DNA from 2 places in the Aeromicrobium phoceense genome. Region 1 is predicted to be linked to the other one. Evidence: riboswitches for the same ligand, from Rfam matches in the RefSeq annotation. Region 1 holds a riboswitch; the other holds the start of a gene.
The links. Region 1 has a riboswitch for thiamine pyrophosphate ahead of H1W00_RS04390 (ECF transporter S component). Riboswitches for the same ligand answer to the same signal wherever they lie in the genome.
Positions count from the first base shown of each region.

Region 1 (7,328 bases):
CGTCGACTGTAACCTCTAGTTGCACTGTGATGCAAGCCACTCTCGTCCGTCGAGGGATCACACCCGACTCGCGAGTAACAAGAGCACGGGAAGGGCGCCTGCGGCGGCCGCGAAGGCCAGCGCGAGCAGGTCGATCGGCGGCCAGGTCGCCGCCTCGGCCCACGTCCGACGCCCGGCCGTGGCGAAGCCGCGGGCGTCCATCGCGATCGACGTTCGGCTCGCGTCCCTCATCGTGTGGACCAGCAGCGCGAAGGCCATCGGCCACGGGCGGCGCCGCAGCCCGCGCGCCCTGCGGGCCCGGTCGAGGTCGTGCCAGGCCTGCCACGCCCCGCCGACCCGTTGCAGCGCGGCGGACAGCGCAGCGGCGAACCGACCGGGAACGTGCAGCGTCTGGGCCAGGTAGTCGCCGAGGCGCGCGACGTCGATGTAGCCGGCGGCCACGGCGCCCGGCCACGCCATGACGAAGGTCCGCACTCCCGCGACCGCCGCGACCTCGAGGTCGCGACCGCCGAACAGCCACGTGCTCCACACGATCGTGGCGACCGGGAGCGCCACGAAGGCCAGGCACACCACCGGATACCGCCACGAGGGCACCACCGCCACGACCGCCACGACGTAGACGGCGGCGCACGTCACGGCGATCGGCATCGTGCGGATCGCCGGTGAGCCGAGGGCCGCGGCGACGCCGATCGCCAGCAGGACGAGCGGGTTGAGTCGCGTGATCAGGCCAGTCATCGCACGACGACCCCCTCATGCAGGACCACGTCGCGGTCGCGCGGCAGGTCCGGATCGTGCGTGGAGACGGCCACCGTGGCACCTGCCTGCGCCGACGCCCCCAGCCAGCCGGCGACGGTCGCCCACGTGCCTCGGTCCTGTCCGACGGTGGGCTCGTCCGCGAGGACCAGCCCCGGCCGGTGCGCGCAGCTGGCCGCGAGCGCCAGCCGGCGCTGCTCTCCGCCCGACAGCCGGTAGGGGTGATCGTCACCACGGCCGACCAGGCCGATGACCTCGAGCACCGCGTCCACGTCGACGGTGCGCCCGAACGCTGCAGGGCTGGCCTCCAGCTCCTCGCGCACCGTCCGCGCGACGAAGCCGAGCTCGGGGTCCTGGGGGCACCAGCCGAGCTCGGCCGGTGCGTCGACCTCCCCCGAGACGGGCTCCAGGAGTCCGCCCAGCGCCAGCAGCGCCGTGGACTTGCCCGCTCCGCTGCGGCCCACGAGCGCTGTCAGGGTGCCGGGTGCCAGCTCGAGCGTCAGCCCGTCGACCGCCCGCGTGCGCTCGGTGCCCCGCAGCGTGCGCGTGACCCGGTCGATCACCAGCGCACGAGCGGTGACGCCGGCCGGGGCGAACGGGTGCACCAGTTCCTCAGGGATCCAGGCCGGCTCGGGCGCCGGGCGCCCCGGCATCCATAGCGCCTCCGGCACGGCAGCGCCACGGAACGACGGCACGGACCCGTCGAAGACCGGTCGCCCCTCCTCGAGCACGACGACCCGGTCGACATGGTCGAGCCAGAGCTCGAAGCGGTGCTCGACCACGAGGAGCGAGCAGTCGCCGACGACGCGCAGGACGGCGTCGCGGACCTCCGCCGCCAGCTCGGCGTCCAGCATGGACGTCGGCTCGTCCAGCAGGAGCAGGTCCGGCTCCGTCGCCAGGGCGCCCGCGAGCGCGAGACGGTGCCGCTCTCCGCCCGACAGCGCACTGGTGAAGCGCTCACGCCCCTGATCCAGGCCCACCGCCTCGAGCGCGGCGTCGACCCGTCGCCAGATCTCCTCGCGCGGCAGACCCAGGTTCTCCGGGCCGAACGCCACGTCGCGCCCGATCCGGTCCGCGACGATCGACGAGGACGGGTTCTGGGTGACCATCCCGATGCGCCCGTGCACCTCGACCGATCCGCTGGCCTCGCCGACCAGCGTCGTGCCGAGTGCGCCGGCGATCGCATGCAGGGCGGTCGACTTGCCACTGCCGCTGGGCCCGACCAGCAGGACGCGCTCACCGGGGTCGATGCGCAGGTCAAGCCGGTCGAGCGCCGGGCGGCGGGCGTGCAGCGGCGTCCAGGAGTAGTCGTGGAACGCGACCGTCACTGCCGGCCGGCAGCGAACGAGTCGAGCGCACCTGCCTGTGCGAGCGCACGCACCAGGAGCCAGCCACCCAACCCGGCGATGATGATGCCGGAGGTGACGAAGAAGCCCAGGTGGAACAGCCGCCACGTCAGGTCCCAGTCCGCGTAGTAGTAGTTCCATTCGTAGAAGGCTGCGAAGACCGCCGACAACGCGCCCGCGAGGACGGCAGTCGGCAGGTCGAACCTCCGGTACAGGAAGATCGCGAACGCGAGCTCGGCCCCGAGCCCTTGGACGAGGCCCGAGATCAGCACCGCGCTGCCCCACTCGGTGCCGCCGAGGACGATCGTGGACACGAGCGCGGCGACGAGCTCGGTGGCGAGCGCCGCACCTGGGCGGCGGACGATCAGGCCGCCGACGACGCCGGCGATGAGCCACATCCCGGCGAGGAGGGCCGCAGCCGGCTTGAATCCCACGGCCGCACCGATGTCGACGAGGGCGTAGAGCTTCCCCCAGCCCCAGAAGACGACGCCGAACGCGACACCGAGCATCGTGATGGTCACCAGGTCGAGCGTGCGATACCTCGTGGTGGAACGGACAGCAGATGTCATCGTGACTCCCTTCGCCGGTGCTAACCGGAGCAGGTTCAAGGGTCTGCGGCTGTTCCGCACTCTCAGCGCCCTCTGCATGGCGCTCCCCTGTCGTGTGCAGCCAGCCTAGCCTCCCGTGGCGGGCGCGGCACCGGGGGCGGCCCCCGAGGCGATTCCGTCCTCTGCCCAGGAGGCCCGAGCCGCGAGCCGGCCCAGCGGTGGGAGCTGCATCAGCAGCACGCAGGCGGTCCAGCCGATCGCGGTGCCCAGGGCGTTGCCGACGAGGTCGTCGACATCGGCGATCCGGCCGGCGCCCACGACGAGCACTCCGGCCAGCTGCACCGCCTCGATGGCCACGCTGACCAGCAAACCCACGGCCGCCGCCCGGCGCACCGTCCGGACTCCGGTGACGAGCGGCAGGAGCATTCCGAGGGGCACGAAGAGCAGGATGTTCAGCAGCATCCCGGCGGGGTCGTCCAGGACGTCGGTGAACGGCGTGAGGTGGACCAGGACGCGCCACGGCCGCGGGTCGTCCGTGGCGACGGGAAACGGCAGGAGCACATGCGCCAGGACGGCGGCGCCGTAGACGCACGCGACCACGCCGACCGCGGCGCGCAGCGGAGTGAGGCGCCCGCGACGGTGCAGCCACCCGAGCGACGCGGCGATCGCGGCGATCGTCGCCGGGATCAGCACGGGGAGCACGGGGATCTCGACGGTGGACACCGGAGGATCCTCTCAACCCCCGGGCACGCCAAGGGCGGGGGCGGGTCCGCAGAGACCCGCCCCCGCTCCCCCGGCGGCACTCAGTCGCGACGCGTGCGGCGACGTTGCAGCATCACGGCTGCACCAGCCACGACCAGGGCGCCGCCGAGGACTGCGACACCGAGCCCCGGACCACCGGCGGCGGCCAGGTAGTCGTCGCTGGCCCAGTCGTCGTCCGAGGCGTCGCCACTGGCGTCGGCGGCGACGATCTCCACCGGGACCTCGGCGATGACGACGCCCCGGCTGAGCACCTTCACCGTGTGGGAGCCGAGCGGCGCGTTCGTCGGGATGCGCACCGAGGCCTCGCCCGAGGTGCTCACCACCCGCGTGCCCATCGCGATCGGTTCGGAGTGCAGCTCGAAGGCCAGCTCCTTGCCGATCCAGTCCGGACCGAACGCGAAGGTGATCGTGTCGCCGGGCGACAGCACGTCGGAGCTGAGCAGCTCGACCTCATCGTCGGCGGGCTCCTCGCCCGGGTCAGTCGTGGGCTCGGTCGTCGGCTCCGCGGTCGGTTCGCTCGTCGGCTCCGAGGTCGGCTCCGAAGTCGGCTCGGTCGTCGGCTCCGAAGTCGGCTCGGTCGTCGGCTCCGAGGTCGGCTCGGTCGTCGGGTTGGTGACGGGGTCGCCCGAGACCGGGATGCTGCCGAGATCCAGCGCGGACGGACCCGCGCAGGTCAGTGCCGCCGGCAGCGTGGTGCTCGTGGTGTGGATCGTCGCCGCAATGGTGAAGTCCTGCGGCATGCCCAGCGCCACCGACTCGGCCGCGTAGGCCGGGACGGTGATCGAGGGCACCGTGCCCGAGGCCGGGATCAGCCACGGGGAGCCGGCCTGCTGCGGGATGTCCGTGCGGGGGGAGCTCAGGTTCGGGATCGCGACCGTCGACGTCTGACCGCCGGTGGTGAGCGTGATGGCGGCATCGGTCGAGCTGCCCTCGGCCGACCGGCCACCCAACAGGAGCACGGTCGACTCGCGCAGCAGCTCCGGCATCGTCAGCGTGATGCTGACCCCGCGCTCCGCGATGGTCTCACCGGGGCGCACTGAGCCGGGAACCGTCGTCTCGGCCAGGACGCCGATGTCGTGGTTGCCCAGGTTGAGTCCGCCAGCGACGACCTCGCACACGTACGTGAAGCTCTTCGAGAGGTCGACCGGCTCAGTCGGCGTGGGCTCGGTCGGCTCCGTGGTGGGCTCGGTCGTCGGGTCGGTCGTCGGCTCCGTGGTCGGCTCCGTGGTCGGCTCCGTGGTGGGCTCCGTGGTGGGCTCGGTCGTCGGGTCGGTCGTCGGCTCGGTCGTCGGCTCGGTCGTCGGCTCCGTCGTCGGCTCCGTCGTCGGCTCCGTGGTGGGCTCGGTCGTCGGCTCGGTCGTCGGCTCGGTGGTGGGCTCCGTCGTCGGCTCGGTCGTCGGCTCGGTGGTCGGCTCGGTGGTCGGCTCCGTCGTCGGCTCCGTCGTCGGTTCCGACGTGGGCTCGGTCACCGCGATCGAACCCAGGGCCAGGTCAGCGGGGCCGGTGCACGAGAGCGTCGACGGGATCGTGGAGTCGTCGGCCTTGTAGATGGTGGCGGTGATGTTGAAGGTCTGGGGCATGCCCACGACCACCGTGTCGGTGGCGTAGTCCGGCACCGTGATGGGCGGCACCATGCCGGTGGCCGGGATGAGCCACGGCTCGTTCGCCACCTGCGGGATCGGCGTGCGGGCCGAACCCAGCTCGGGGATCGCGACCGTCATCGTCTGGCCGCCCGACGTGAGGGTGACGGCGGAGTCGGTGGACGCACCGGCTGCCTCACGTCCTCCGAGCAGCAGCGCGGTGGACTGACGCAGGAGCTCCGGCATCGTGAGCGTGATGCTCACGGCGGTGGAGGGGATGGTCTCGCCGGGAGTCACCGAGTCCGGGACCACCGTCGTGGCCTTGACGCCGATGTCCTGGATGCCGAGGTTCAGACCGCCGGCGATGACCTCGCACTTGAAGGGGAAGTCCTTCTCGAGCGTCTGGTCGGCGGCCGCCGGACTGAGGAAGCCGGCACCGACGACACCGGCGGCGGCCAGGCCCACGGCGGCGACAGCGGCGGTCGCGCGTCGGGACGGTAGAAGTGTGAAGCGCACAGATGGTTCCCCTCGTTGTGGCGAGCACTCCATCTGGCGCACGCCGAACTGCGTGTGATCCACCTCACCCTAAGTGCTGTAACTCGTAGTGACAACCGGTGTTCGCGAACGACTTGCGCTGCCGACGACCGCGCATCGACCACAATGGGCCCATGCCCTCCGTGCGCACCCCCGACCCGAACCCCGGCTGGCTCTCCGAGTTTGAACTGGAGGAGACCCGCGGCCGCGTCCCGATCCTCTACGTGGAGGCGATCCCGGTCCGTCTGGACAGTCTCGGCCAGGTCGAGCAGGTCGGTCTGCTGCTGCGTGGGTCCGCCACCACCGGCACCATGGCGCGGTCGTTCGTCTCGGGACGCGTGCTCCACGGCGAGCCCATCCGCACCGCGCTGATGCGCAACCTGGAGAAGGACCTCGGTCCCACCGCGTTCCCGCAACTGCCCGCCGACATCGTGCCGTTCACGGTGGCCGAGTACTTTCCGTTGCCCGGCGTGACGCCCTTGCACGACGCGCGCCAGCACGCCGTCGCGTTGGCCTACGTCGTGGCGGTCACCGGTGAGTGCGACCCGCGCCAGGACGCGCTCGAGCTCTCGTGGCTGACCCCGCGCGAGGCCCTCGCCCCCGCGGTGCTCGACGAGCTCGAGGGAGGCCGCGGCGTCCTGCTCCAGCAGGCGATGGCGCACGTCGGCGCCCTGGCGTGAGCCGCAGGGCGGCCCCGCCGGGGACCCGTCACCCGAGCCCGTGGCTCATGCTCGTCGCGGCGATGGTGGCCCAGGTCACCGCCACCGCCGTGGTGAGCACGCCGCTGCTCCTCATCCCCCACCTGCACCTCGACGAGGGCCTCTCCCTCGTGGCCAGCGGTGCGCTCGCCGCCGCGCCCCTGGTGGGCACGCTGCTCACGCTCGTGGTCTGGGGAGCGATCGTCGACCGCGTCGGTGAGCGGATCGCCCTGTCCTCCGGTCTCGCCCTCCTCGTGGCCGGATGCGCCGTGGCGCTCGCGGGCGCCCGCGCCGACGACGCGATCGTCCTGGCTCTCGGCTTCGGCCTCTGCGGCGTGGCCGCAGGCAGCTCCAACTCCGCCAGCGGCCGCCTCGTCGTGGGCTGGTTCCCGGCCCACCGGCGCGGACTCGCGATGGGCATCCGTCAGACCGGTCTTCCGCTGGGCGTCGGGCTCGCCGCCCTCGTCGTGCCGGCGGCGGTGCAGACCCGCGGCGTCGCGTGGATCGTCACGCTGTGTCTCGTCGTCGCGGCCGTCGCCACCGTCTTCATCGCCGTGACCGTCGTCGACCCGCCCCGCCACGCGAGCGAGGACCCCAGCGGCGGCGCCAACCCCTACCGAGGCGATCGACGGCTGGCCCGGATCCACGCCGCCTCCGCACTGCTCGTCATCCCGCAATACGTGGTGTGGACGTTCATGCTGCTGTGGCTGATCGACCGGCACGGCTGGAGCGCCGCCGCCGCGGGCGTCCTCTACGCCGTCTCGCAGGTGCTCGGCGCCGCCGGCCGCATCGGGGCCGGCTGGTGGTCCGACCGCGTCGGCGACCGGCTCGGTCCCATGCGACAGGTCGCGGTCGCGGCCACCGCGGTGATGCTGCTGCTGGCGCTCCTCGAGGGCTCGCCCGTCGCGGTCGCCATCATGGTCGCGGCGACGATGATCACAGTGGCCGACAACGGGCTGGCCTTCACGGCGGTGGCCGAGATCGCCGGGTCGCGCTGGTCGGGCCGGGCGTTCGGGATCCAGAACACCGGGCAGTACCTCACATCGGCCGCCGTCCCTCCCGTGGTGGGCGCGATCGTGCAGTACGCGGGCTACGGCTGGGCGTTCG
Region 1 is NZ_JACEOG010000001.1:918,967-926,294, reverse strand. Features, by position in the region: gene H1W00_RS04400 (energy-coupling factor transporter transmembrane component T family protein) at 58-735, opposite strand; gene H1W00_RS04395 (ATP-binding cassette domain-containing protein) at 732-2,081, opposite strand; gene H1W00_RS04390 (ECF transporter S component) at 2,078-2,668, opposite strand; TPP riboswitch at 2,658-2,767, opposite strand; gene H1W00_RS04385 (VanZ family protein) at 2,774-3,370, opposite strand; gene H1W00_RS04380 (DUF6801 domain-containing protein) at 3,451-5,505, opposite strand; gene H1W00_RS04375 (DUF4916 domain-containing protein) at 5,658-6,203, shown strand; gene H1W00_RS04370 (MFS transporter) at 6,200-7,328, shown strand, end outside.

Region 2 (7,328 bases), on a different contig from region 1:
GCGTGACGCCTGCACGGCGGACACCACGACGAGGACCGCCGCGATCGCGAGGCAGGCGACCAGCACGAGGAGCGAGACGTTGCCGTTGATGTACGGGTCGCGCCAGCGGCTGAGGTCGACGGGCTGGCGGGACTCGCCCAGGATCCGACCGACGGCGGTCTGGAAGAGCCACGTGTAGATCCCGCTGAAGCCGATGATGACGGCGGCGCGGATCAGGCGAGGGGCCGGCAGGTAGCGGACCACGAGGGCGACGACCCAGGGGTAGACCAGGGCCAGGGCGGTGATCGGGACGGTCTGGCTCCACCACGTGTCGAGCTGGTCGGTGGCGAGCATGACCACGAACAGGAAGGCCACGAGTGCGACCGTGTCGAGCGCCAGCGCGATCACGACCTCGTGCCGCGACCACGGAGCGGGCAGGGGAGCGTGGCGCAACGCCAGCGGGCCGAGGACCACCACGACGGCGAGCAGCACCGCCCCGACGGCGATGGGCAGCCACTCGCCGCGCCCGTTCATGGCCCACGCGACGGTGAAGGTCGCGAGCAGGCTGACCAGGAAGGCGCCGACCACGGTCGGGACCCGGCGTTCCGTGACGACCAGCGGGAGCGTCGTGAGGCTGAAGGCCACCCCCACGGACGCCAGGACGATCCAGAACCAGCTCAGGGTCTGCTCGACGGCGAGGTTCACGATGAGGCACGTGACCAGCGCGACGGCGTAGCTGATCGCGGTCGTCCACAGGATCCCCGCGCGCCACCGCCGGTAGAAGCGCGCCTCGCGGTCCACCCGTGCCGCCACCACGTCGTCGCTGGCCCGGATCAGCTCGCCCTCGCTCACGCCGAGGTGCTCGGCGAGCGGCGCGACCATGGAGATGTCGGGGTAGGAGACCCCGCGCTCCCACTTGGAGACCGCTGACTCGGTGACGAACAGACGCTCTGCCAGCCCTGCCTGCGTCAGGCCGGCGGCCTTCCGCTTCACGGTCACGAACTGACCGAATGCCTTCTTCGACGATGTCATGATCCGAGTCAACCAGCGCGGGAGGCGGTCGATGGAATTCGCGGGTCGAATCGCGACTCGACCGTCAAGCCTGTGCCCCTGACCTGCGGCGATGCCCTGGCGCAGGTCAGGCGAAGGTGTCGAGCGCGCGTCGCAGGGAGAGCACGACACTGTGCACGAGCAGCTGCTCGTGGGTCTCGCCGGCCCGGGTCTCGAGCAGCGTGGTGAGCTCGGCGTCGGCCGCCTCGAGCCGCGGGTCCACCTCTGCGCCGTGCCCGTAGGCGTCCAGGGCGTCGGCGACCCGGTGCATGGCCCGGGCGATCGGCTCGCGGACGTCGTCGCTCAGCACGGTCTGCGTCGACGGGTCACCCGGCACGCCGTGAGGACGCAGGAGGAGGTCGCTGATGTCGGACACCAGCAGGGAGATGCGGTCGAGGCCGTCGGCCTCCTCGGTGAGGACCGCGAGGGCGTCGCGGTGGCGTCGCGCCCGCGCGTTCGCGGTGAGCGACTCGTGGACCTGCGAGACGGCGTCGCGCATCTGGGTCCGGGCGCGTCGGAGCTCGGAGTGCTCGCGGTGCCACTGGTCGAGGGTCGGCAGATCGTGCTCGACCATGAGGTCGGCGATCTCGCGCAGCTGCTCCGCGAGCACCTCGCGCGTGCGGCCGACCGCCGCCCGTGCGGGTGCGAGCGGCAGCGGCGGCGCGACCATGTTGACGACGATCCCCACGAGCGCGCCGAACAGGGTGAGGCCCCCGTACGCGCCGATGAACTGCGCCTCGCCGTGGCCGATGATCAGCGTGAAGACCGCGGCCGTGGGTGCCCATCCGCCCATGGCGCCCAGCACGCGCCACCCGGCCACGCTGACCGACAGCGCGACAACGAGCGCCAGGGTGAACGCCGCGACGTTGTCGCCCGTCGCGGTGTCGACCAGCCAGGCGATGACGCCGCCGACGACGATCGCGCCGACCGCCTGCAGCGACTCGCGCACCGAGCCGGCCAGGGTCGACGTCGTCGCGATGATCGCGCCGAACGGCGCGTAGTACGGGTAGTCCTGCGAGCCGGGGACGAAACGCACGAGGATCCAGGCAATCGCGGCGGCGACGGCCGCGCGCAGCGCGAGGGCGATCCGTGGGTGATTCACCCACCGGTCGAGGAGCCACGCGCGCGCTGTTTCCATCCCTTCACCGTGGCACGCGGCGGCAAGACGGGCACGTCGGAATGCCGGGCGGCCCGCTGGATCAGCGCGGCACCACCAGCACGACCTTCCCCACCGCGGTGCGCGTCTCGAGGGCCCGGTGGGCCTCGGCCGCCTCGGCGAGGGTCAGCACCGTCCCGACGTGCGGCACGCGGGTCCCGTCCGCCGCAGCGGTCAGCGCCGCCCGCTCGAACTCATCGATCCGGTCGAGGATCGGCGGACCCAGCACGTCGATCACCCGTCGCTGCGGGTCGGCGTAGTCGTTCTGCACACCCGAGGACCAGCCGAAGCGCACGAGACGACCTCCCGGCGCGAGGCCGCGGTACAGCGCGCGCCCGATGGGTCCCGCGACGCCGTCGAGGACGACGGTGGGGATTCCGGCGTCGCGGAGATGGAGCTGCCAGTCGGGGGAGCGGTGGTCGATGACGAGAGTGGCGCCGAACCGCGAGGCGAGCGCGGTCTTGTCCGGACCGCCGGCCAGCCCCACGGTCCGTGCGCCGACGTTCGCCGCGCCCTGGAGCAGCAGCGGGCCGAGTCCGCCGGCCGCCGAGGTCACCACGACGACGTCCTCGGGCACCAGCTCGGCGAGCTCCAGGATCGCGGTGGCGGTGCGACCCGTCCCGATCGCGGCCACGGCGGTGCCGGCGTCCATCCCGTCGGGGATCGGGTGGGCGCGCCCGGCGTCGACGACCGCCTGCTCCGCGTAGCCACCGCCACCGAAGCCGAGATGTGCCACGACGCGGCGTCCGAGCCACTCCGCGTCGACGTCCGGGCCGATCCGGTCGACCACGCCTGCCGCCTCGCGGCCGGGGACGAGCGGCAGCTCGGGCGCCGGTCCGGCTCCGAACGCCTCCCCGGCACGGATGGAGGTGTCGAGCAGGTGCACGCCGGCTGCCTCGACGGCGATACGGAGCTGGCCTGGTGCCGGTTCCGGATCGGGGAGGGTCTCCAGGCGCAGGACGTCGGCGGGGCCGAACTCGTGGTGTCGTATCGCGTGCATGAGCCCATGAGACAACCTCAACCGGAGTTGAGGTCAAGGGTGCTCGTCGCGCGTGCCGAAGGCGTCCTCCGTGCGTAGGGTCGTGGGCATGACGCCGATCCTGCTGACGTCCGACGATCCCCGCGGCATCCTGCTGTTCGCCCCTGGTGCGGGCGGCGACCCGTCCCGCTACGAGCGGCTGCTCCGCGCCGCCGCCGACGCGGGCTTCATCGTGGCCGCGCCGGCCCATCACCTGACCGAGATCTTCACCGACGACGTGGTGCGTGAGCGCGTGTCCGCGCTTCGGGTGCCGCTGACGGAGATCGGGCGGGATGACCTCCCCGTCGTGGCGGCCGGGCACTCGCTGGGCGGGTGCGCGGCGCTGTGCCTCGCGGGTGCCCAACCGCGGAACCGTCAGGGAGAGGCGTTCGAGGTCCCCACGGAGCCGCGGGTCTCGCGCGTCATCGTGCTCGCGCCGGCGACCGGCTGGTTCGCCGGGCCCGACGCCCTCGACGAGGTCACGGTGCCGGTCACCGCGTTCGTCGGGTCGGAGGACGACGTGACACCCCCGGAGTCGGCCGAGGTGCTGCGCCCGGCTCCGGCCGGACTCGACCTGCGTCGCTACGAGGGCGTCGGCCACTTCGACTTCATGTCGCCGCTGCCGTCGAACAAGGTGCCCACGCCGGGCCTGGACCACGACGCCTTCCAGGACCGCTTCGTCGCGGAGTTCGTCGCAGCACTGGGCTAGCCGTCGCACGACGCAGGCCTGGCGCTAGCCTGTGAGCGCCAAGACACGGGGTGCCCCGCCGGGGCTGAGATCACACCCGTCGAACCTGATCTAGTTCGCACTAGCGAAGGGATGTCGCGATGTCGCGCACGCCTGAAGACCTGCTCACCTCCACCACTGAGGCCCTGGCCCGGGTGCGCGCGGACGCGCCCCTCGTGCAGTGCCTCACCAACAGCGTCGTGGTGAACTTCACCGCCAACGCCCTGCTGTCCGTGGGCGCCGCCCCCGCGATGGTCGACGTGCCCGAGGAGGCCGGACCGTTCGCCACGGTCGCCGGGGGCCTGCTGATCAACCTCGGCACCCCGGCCGGGGAGCAGCGCGAGGCCATGCTCGAGGCGGCCTCGGCGGCTGCGGAGGCTGGCACGCCGTGGGTGCTCGACCCCGTGGCGGTCGGATCCCTTCCGGTCCGCACCCCGTTCGCCCACCGGCTGCGCGACCTGCGGCCGACGGTGATCCGGGGCAACGCCTCGGAGATCATCGCGGTGGCCGGCGCGGGTGCCGGCGGCCGCGGCGTCGACTCCACCGACGACGTCGACGGGGCGCTGGACGTGGCCCGGAAGCTCGCCTCCACCACCGGGGGCGTCGTCGCCGTGTCCGGGCCGGTCGACGCCGTGACCGACGGCGAGCGCGTCGTGCGGATCGCCAACGGGGACGTGCTCCTGACCAAGGTCACGGGTGGTGGCTGTGCGCTCGGAGCGGTGATGGCCGCGTTCGCCGCCGTGACCGAGGACCCGTTCACGGCCACGGTCGCCGCAGTCACCGTGTACACCGTGGCCGCGGAGCTGGCGGCTGAGCGCAGCGCAGGGCCCGGCAGCTTCGCCGCCTCGTTCATCGACGCGCTGGGCTCGGTCGGCGCGGCCGACCTCGCGGCGTGGGCGCGACTGTCATGACGGACCTGTCGGTGTACCTGGTGACCGACAGCGCCCTGGCCGCCTCACGGGGACGCGACGTCGCCGGGACCGTGGCCGAGGCGGTGGCCGGGGGAGTGACGACCGTGCAGGTGCGCGAGAAGGACCTCCCGGCCGCGCGGTTCCTCGAGACCGTGCTGGCCGTGTCGCGGGCGCTGCCCGACGACGTCGCCCTGATCGTCAACGACCGGGTCGACGTGTTCCTGGCCGCGCGTGCCGCGGGTGCCCGGGTGACGGGTGTGCACGTCGGGCAGTCCGACCTCCCGCCCTCGCTCGTGCGTCGGCTGGTGGGGGAGGGCGCGGTGATCGGCGTGAGCGCGGCGACTCCCGCCGAGCTCGCAGCGGCCGCCGCCGACCCCGGTCGCGTCGACTACGTCGGGGTGGGGGTGGTCCGGCAGACCGCCACCAAGACCGACGCGCCACCGCCCCTGGGGGTGGCGGGCTTCGCCGAGCTCGCGCGGTCGACGCAGCTGCCGACCGTCGCGATCGGCGGGATCAGGCTCGCCGACGTGGCTCCGCTGCGGGCCGCCGGTGCGGCGGGAGCCGCCGTGGTCTCCGGCATCTGCGCCGCGGAGGACCCGCGCCGCGCCGCGGCCGAGTTCGCGGCAGCCTGGGGAGGAGCGGCATGAGCGGGGGGAGCAGCGTGCCGCGCGTGCTCGCCATCGCGGGCACCGACCCGACGGGCGGTGCGGGGATCCAGGCCGACCTGAAGAGCATCGCGGCCTCCGGCGGCTACGGCATGGCGGTGGTCACGGCGCTGGTGGCCCAGAACACCCGGGGCGTCCGCTCGGTCCACGTGCCGCCGACCGACTTCCTCGCCGAGCAGCTGGACGCGGTCAGCGAGGACGTGACCGTGGACGCGGTGAAGATCGGGATGCTGGCGGGCCGCGAGGTGATCGAGACGGTCGGGGCGTGGCTTCGCCGGACCCGACCGCCGGTGGTCGTGATCGACCCGGTCATGATCGCCACGAGCGGCGACCGCCTGCTCGACGCGGACGCCGAGCAGGCGCTGCGCGAGCTCCTGCCGCTGGCGCACCTGATCACGCCGAACGTGGCCGAGCTCGCGGTGCTCGCGGGGCGTGCTCCGGCGGCCCGGTGGCCGGACGTCCTGGAGCAGGCGCGGGAGGTCTCGGCGACCCACGACGTCGTCGTCCTGGCGAAGGGTGGGCACGTCGAGGGCGATGCCGTGCCGGACGCGCTCGTCGACGGGGGCGGCACCCGGCTCGGCGGCCGTGAGGTCGTGGAGTTCCCCGGAGCCAGGATCGCTACGACCAACACGCACGGGACGGGCTGCTCGCTGTCCTCGGCCGTGGCAACGCACCGAGCCCGCCTCGGGTCGTGGGAGCCGGCGACAGCCGAGGCGAAGCGGTGGCTGACCGAGAGCATCCGCCACGGAGCGTCCCTCGAGGTGGGCGGGGGCAACGGGCCGATCAGCCACTTCGCCGGGATGTGGAGTCGCGGCGGGACGGCCACCCGGCCCACCGCGGAGGAGGTCCGGGACCAGTGGTGGGACGGCGTGCGGGACGTGCGTGCCGCCATCGCCGAGTCCGCTTTCGTGAGGGGCTTGGCCGACGGCTCACTCTCCAAGGAGGCCTTCGGCGTCTACCTCGCGCAGGACGCGCTGTACCTCCGCGACTACGCCCGCGTGCTCTCCGAGGCCAGCCGGCTCGCGCCCACCCTGGACGAGCAGTCGTTCTGGGCCGCCGGAGCCCACGGTGCGCTGGTCACCGAGCTTCAGCTGCACGCCGACTGGCTCGGCGACATGGAGCCGCCGCCTCCCGGGCCGGCCACCACGGCCTACCTCGATCACCTGCTGGCGACGGCGGCCCGCGGCGACCATAGAGTGCTCGCCGCCGCGGTGCTGCCCTGCTACTGGATCTACGCCGACCTCGGGCGGGACCTGCAGGCCCGTGCGGTCGACGGGCACCCGTACCAGGAGTGGCTGCGCACCTACGGCGACCCGGCGTTCGCCGAGGCGACGGCGCGGGCCATCGACATCACCACCGAGTTGGCGACGTCCGCCGACGACGTGACCCGGGAGGCGATGTGGCACGCCTTCCGGGTCTCCGCGGAGCACGAGCTGGCCTTCTTCGAGGCGCCGCTGCGGATGACCGGTCCGGTTCCCTCATGAGGTGAGCGGCGGCCGCTGCAAGATGCGACGCGTCGCCCCCCGCATCGACGTCAGCGCGGCGAGCATCACGACGGCGCCGATCGCGGGGATGACCCACAGCGGTCCCTGGGGCCACGGCCTCGCGAGGACGCCGAGGCCGAGGATCGACATCGGCAGCACGGAGAGCACCGTTCCCGCCGCGATCGCGAGGCTCCCGAGGAGCAGCGCCTCGCGGGTGACCATCGAGCGGATCTGGCGCGGCGTTGCACCGAGCATGCGGAGCGTGGACATCTCCTCACGCCGGCGCCGCGTGGTCGTGCGCAGGCTGCTCGCCACGGCGACCAGCACATACCCCAGCA
Region 2 is NZ_JACEOG010000002.1:432,807-440,134, forward strand. Features, by position in the region: gene H1W00_RS15440 (helix-turn-helix domain-containing protein) at 1-1,011, opposite strand, end outside; gene H1W00_RS15445 (FUSC family protein) at 1,118-2,167, opposite strand; gene H1W00_RS15450 (alcohol dehydrogenase catalytic domain-containing protein) at 2,229-3,185, opposite strand; gene H1W00_RS15455 (alpha/beta hydrolase family protein) at 3,274-3,912, shown strand; TPP riboswitch at 3,949-4,041, shown strand; gene thiM (hydroxyethylthiazole kinase) at 4,032-4,841, shown strand; gene thiE (thiamine phosphate synthase) at 4,862-5,488, shown strand; gene H1W00_RS15470 (bifunctional hydroxymethylpyrimidine kinase/phosphomethylpyrimidine kinase) at 5,485-6,990, shown strand; gene H1W00_RS15475 (FtsX-like permease family protein) at 6,985-7,328, opposite strand, start outside.
Region 2: linked by a shared signal. The riboswitch ahead of thiM (hydroxyethylthiazole kinase) and the one ahead of H1W00_RS04390 (ECF transporter S component) in region 1 are both predicted to bind thiamine pyrophosphate.